2 regions of the Gluconacetobacter brunescens genome follow, and region 2 is predicted to be linked to the other one. Evidence: predicted binding sites of a transcription regulator. Region 2 holds the regulator's gene; the other holds the start of a gene.

Region 1 (2,397 bases), on a different contig from region 2:
TGCCAGCCCGCGCACCATGGGTAATGCTTCAGCAGCACATCGGCCAGTGGTTGTTCGGCGTTTACCACGCGGGAATAGATCGCCAGGCAGGTGCTTTTGGTCGGGAAGCGGCTTTCGGTCCTCGAGAACCCCAGTTCGTGCCGGACCAGGTTCATCAGGTCGGCGGAATCCTCGCGGTCGTGGATCGAAAAGGCCGGGTCCATGCCGATCTGTTCGGCATGGGCGCGGATGATCCGCGCGCCGATGCCGTGGAACGTGCCGGTCCAGGCCAGGGCATCGGCCATCGTGCCGGCCTTGTCGCCCAGCACCTGGGCGCAGATGCGCTCCACCCGCCGTGCCATCTCGGCACTGGCGCGGCGCGAGAAGGTCATCAGCAGGATGCGGCGGGGATCGGCGCCGTTGACGATCAGATGCGCGACACGGTGGGCCAGCGTGTTGGTCTTGCCCGATCCGGCCCCGGCGATGACCAGAAGGGGCGCGGCCGGAGGGGCTGTGCCTTGCGCGACTCCGTGCGTTACGGCGGCGCGTTGCGCGTCATTCAGCCTGTCGAGATATCCGTCGGCCACGATTGCTCCCGTAACGCCCTGAAAGTGGGATTATTCCCTGATGAGGGTCTGTAGTTTCCGCCATGGCGCGGTGCGGATCAAATGGGATGGGCTGTTTCGAAAGTCGTTGACGCCTATCCTCCGAATGGAACAAATGGGGAACATAATCGCCTGCCCGCCGGTTGGGAAGCCCGGTCGGGACGCCATGGATGGATTGTCTTGCCACATGCCCGCATCCGAATCCCGTCCCGCGCTGGAGGTGCTGCGGGAGCAGATCAGCCGCCTGGAAGGCCGTTCGGGGCGCGGGCGGGCGGTTCTGCCGTTCGGCCTGGACGAGATCGACAGCCGGCTGCCCGGCGGGGGGCTGACGCTGGGGGCCCTTCATGAGGTTGCGGGTGGTGGATGCGATGGTCTGCACGCTGCGGCGGCCGGCCAGTTTTCGGCCGGGATCGCGGGGCGCACGCGGGGGAAGGTGCTGTGGATCGTCAGTCGCCAGGATGTGTTCGCACCGGCCCTGATGCAGGTGGGGCTGGCGGGGCGGCGGGTCATCCATGTGGAGGCCCGGTCGGAGGTGGATGTGCTGGCCTGTTTCGAGGAGGGGCTGCGGCATGGGGGCCTCGGGGCCGTGGTGGCCGAAGTGGCACGGCTGTCGATGACGGCATCGCGCCGCCTGCAACTGGCGGCCGAAGCCTCGGGAACGCTGGGCATCGCGATCCGGCGATGGAGGCGGCCGACCGGGGCGGCCGATTTCGGCCAGCCGACGGCCAGCGTCACGCGCTGGCGGGTGTCGGTTCTGCCATCGGTCGCGCTGCCGGTGCCCGGTGTGGGGCGGCCACGCTGGCGGCTGGAACTGATCCGGGCGCGGGCCGCGGATGAAGCCGTTTTTGAAGTGGAGGCCTGCGATGGCCAGGGGAGACTTGCCCAGGGCGGGCTCGTCGAGAATCGTCTCGCTCTACCTGCCGTTCTGGCCGACGGATCGGATCAGGAAGAGGTTGGGCGCCGGCGCGCCCGCGCCTGAGGCGGCGCTGGCGCTGGTAGGCCGTGTGGGGCGGCGCCGGGTTGTGCGTTCGGTCGATCTCGCCGCCCGCAAGGCGGGATTGTGTCCCGGTACGCCGGTGGCCAAGGCGCAGGCGCTTTATCCCGATCTGATCATCATGGAGGCCGATCCGCAGGGGGACCGCGAGGGGCTGGAAAAACTGGCCTTGTGGTTTCAGCAGCGCATTGCCCCTGTCGCGGCCGCCGACCCGTCGGATGGCATTATGCTGGATACGACCGGGGCCGATCACCTGCATGGGGGCGAGCAGGCCATGCTGGCGGCGATGGTCCAGCGGTTGCGGCGCACCGGGGTCACTGCCAGGGCGGTCGTTGCCGATACGTTGGGGGCTGCGCATGCGCTGGCGCGCTATGGGCAGACGCGGATGCTGGTCGTGCCGCCCGGCGGGGTGTCCGCCGCGATGGCGGACTTGCCGATCGCGGCATTGCGCTTGCCCGATGACATTGTGGATGGGCTGCATGCGCTTGGCGTGTCACGCATCGGCCCGCTTGCCGGTATGCCGCGCGCGCCGCTGGCGCTGCGTTTCGGGCCGGATGTCGCGCGCAGGCTGGACCAGGCGTTCGGGCGGGCGGCCGAGGCCATTGTCCCTGTCCGCCCTGTTGAGCCGGTGGCGGTCAGCCGGAATTTTGCCGAGCCGATCGGTGCCGCCGAGACGATCGCGCGCATGATCGGCATACTGGTGCCGCCACTTTGTCAGTTGCTGGAAGAACGCGGGCAGGGGGGGCGGTGTTTCGACCTGCTGCTGCACCGGGTGGATAGCCGCGTCGAGGCGATCCGGATTATCACTGCCCAGCCGGT
Region 2 (2,397 bases):
GTCTGATTGTGGGCGCCGCGGGTACTGCTGATGCCCAGCGGGGCCCTGACGGCCCCGGGGGCCACGGCGGAGGATCTGGCGTGCATGATGGGCGTGGCGGTCAGGACAACCGTGGCGATAATCGTGGCCCCGGTGGCGGACCGGGCGGCGGGCCCGGCTATAACCGTGGCGGTCCGCAGTACGGCGGCGGCGGCGGTGGCCGGGTCTGGAGACGTGGGGACCGCTATGACGGCCCGCGTTCGGGCATGTGGCAGGTGCAGGATTGGCGGCGTTATCGCGGCCTCTACGCCCCGCCGCCGGGATATTACTGGGTCCAGTACGGGAACCAGTTCCTGCTGGCGGCGCTGGCGACGGGCATTATCGCCAATGTGATCGCCAATTCCTACGGGGCCGGGGGTTACGGTCCCGGCTACGGGGCAGGGCCCATGGGGCCGGCTCCTTATTGACGCAGACAGGACCTGCCGCCTCGTGCGGCAGGTCCTGGCGGATCAGGGAACCTGACGATGGATGACAGGATTTCCGCGGTTCTCGACCTCTATCATGCCCGGATGCGCGAGGAACGCAGCCAGCCCCGAATGGAGGCGCCCGGCGGCCGCGATGGCGGGCAGGACCAGCGCATGCGGGCCATAGGGCCCGAGACCGGGCAATTGATGAACATCGTCGCCCGCAGTCTGGATAGCCCGACCATTCTCGAACTCGGCACCTCCTTCGGCTATTCTGGCATCTGGCTGGCCGAGGCCGCCCGCGCGACCGGCGGCAGGCTGATCACGATGGAACTGCACGATTACAAATCCGCTTATGCCCGGCAGATGGCCGAACAGGCCGGGCTGGCCGAATGGATCGATTTCCGGGTCGGGGATGCCGTGCGGATGATCGGGGAGATGTCCGGAAAGGTCGATTTCGTCTTTGTCGATCTGTGGAAGGATCTTTACGTGCCGTGTCTCGAGGCGTTCTACCCGCGCCTCAATTCTGGTGCGATCATCGTCGCCGACAACATGATCCGGCCGGGAACGGAGGACGTGAAACGCTACGGTCGCGCGATTCGCGCCCTGCCGGGGATGTCCAGCGTTCTGCTGCCCGTTGGAACGGGGATCGAGGTCAGCCGCTTCGAAGTCGGTTGAAGTCCCGGAGGGCTTTTGACGCCGTTGTCAGTAACGGCGCAGCAACCCGACCAGAGACCCCTGGATGCGCACGCGGTCGGACGGCACGATACGTGATTCATAGCGCGCGTTGGCGGGCTCCAGGGCGATGGTGCTGCCGCGCCGGCGGAGCCGTTTCAGCGTAACTTCCTGATCGTCGATCAGCGCGACCACGATCTGTCCATTATCGGCTGTATCTCCCCGGCGGATGATGACGGTGTCGCCATCGAGAATTCCGGCTTCGATCATCGAATCGCCGGCGACTTCCAGCGTGTAGTGGTCGCCACGGCCCAGCAGGTTCAGCGGTACCGAGACCTGAGCCCCGGTCTCGCGCAATGCCTCGATCGGCTGGCCGGCGGCGATACGGCCATAGAAAGGCAGGCTGACCGCCTCGGCATCGGTCGCGATGGGTGCGCCTGCCAGCCGGCCGGCGAAATCGCCTTTGATGACGTTGGGCACGAAGGCATGATCGACCGGGTCCGGCGCGGGCATGGTCGCCACGGCGGCGCCGGCAGGCTCCTGCGGCGTGGCGGGCGAGGCCATTTCCGGCAGGCGCAGCACCTCCAGCGCCCGGGCGCGGTGATGGCGGCGTTGCAGGAAACCCCGTTCCTCCAGCGCCGAAATCAGCCGGTGGATGCCGGATTTCGATCGCAGGTTCAGCGCATCCTTCATTTCGTCGAAGGAGGGGGAGAACCCCGTCTGTTTCAGGTGCCGGTCGATGAACAGCAGCAGTTCATGTTGCTTGCGCGTCAGCATTGGCACCCCGTGACCCAGTCGTTCCGTCAGTCGGCCAATCCGTTGTCAACAGAAGGGAACAAACAGGAAACCGCCTTGTTGTGTTCTATATTGGTTCCCCCTCCGGCCGTCAATATCATTGCGGTTATCGAAACGGGCGGTCAGATCGAGAGCGTGTCCAGCCTGATGATCCGGCAGGGCGCGCCTGCGCGTGCGGGGGGCGCGTGAGGCGGGCGCATGATCAGGGCTTCGCTGCGGGCCAGGATATGCAGCATCGCCGAATCCTGGCGGTTGAAGGCCGTCGCGATCAGGTTGCCATCGGGAGCGCGGGAGAGCGTGGCGCGCAGATAATCGGCCCTTCGGTCGTTCTCCGGCAGGTCGCCGCCCAGAATCGCCAGATCCTCCGGCAGGCGCGGCTCCGCGTGCCCGGCCAGCGTGCGGATTGCCGGCAGGGCGAAGATCAGGCCGCAGACCAGGGCGGCCACCGGATTGCCCGGCAGCCCCAGGACCGGCACCCGGCCGA

What was found. The regulator LexA, encoded in region 2, represses DNA repair genes until DNA is damaged. The targets are predictions, from matches to a motif close to TGTTCTANNTANGTTC.
Region 1: a site for LexA is predicted at 694-709, ahead of ACMAUO_RS19640 (ImuA family protein). Genes of this name have one in related genera too.

Annotation. Positions count from the first base shown of each region.
Region 1 covers NZ_JBLHEN010000003.1:332,003-334,399, forward strand. Annotated here, with positions in the region: gene ACMAUO_RS19635 (ATP-dependent helicase) at 1-566, opposite strand, end outside; gene ACMAUO_RS19640 (ImuA family protein) at 772-1,563, shown strand; gene ACMAUO_RS19645 (DUF6504 family protein) at 1,448-2,397, shown strand, end outside.
Region 2 covers NZ_JBLHEN010000001.1:437,775-440,171, forward strand. Annotated here, with positions in the region: gene ACMAUO_RS01855 (RcnB family protein) at 81-446, shown strand; gene ACMAUO_RS01860 (O-methyltransferase) at 498-1,121, shown strand; gene lexA (transcriptional repressor LexA) at 1,149-1,895, opposite strand; gene ACMAUO_RS01870 (molybdopterin molybdotransferase MoeA) at 2,036-2,397, opposite strand, start outside.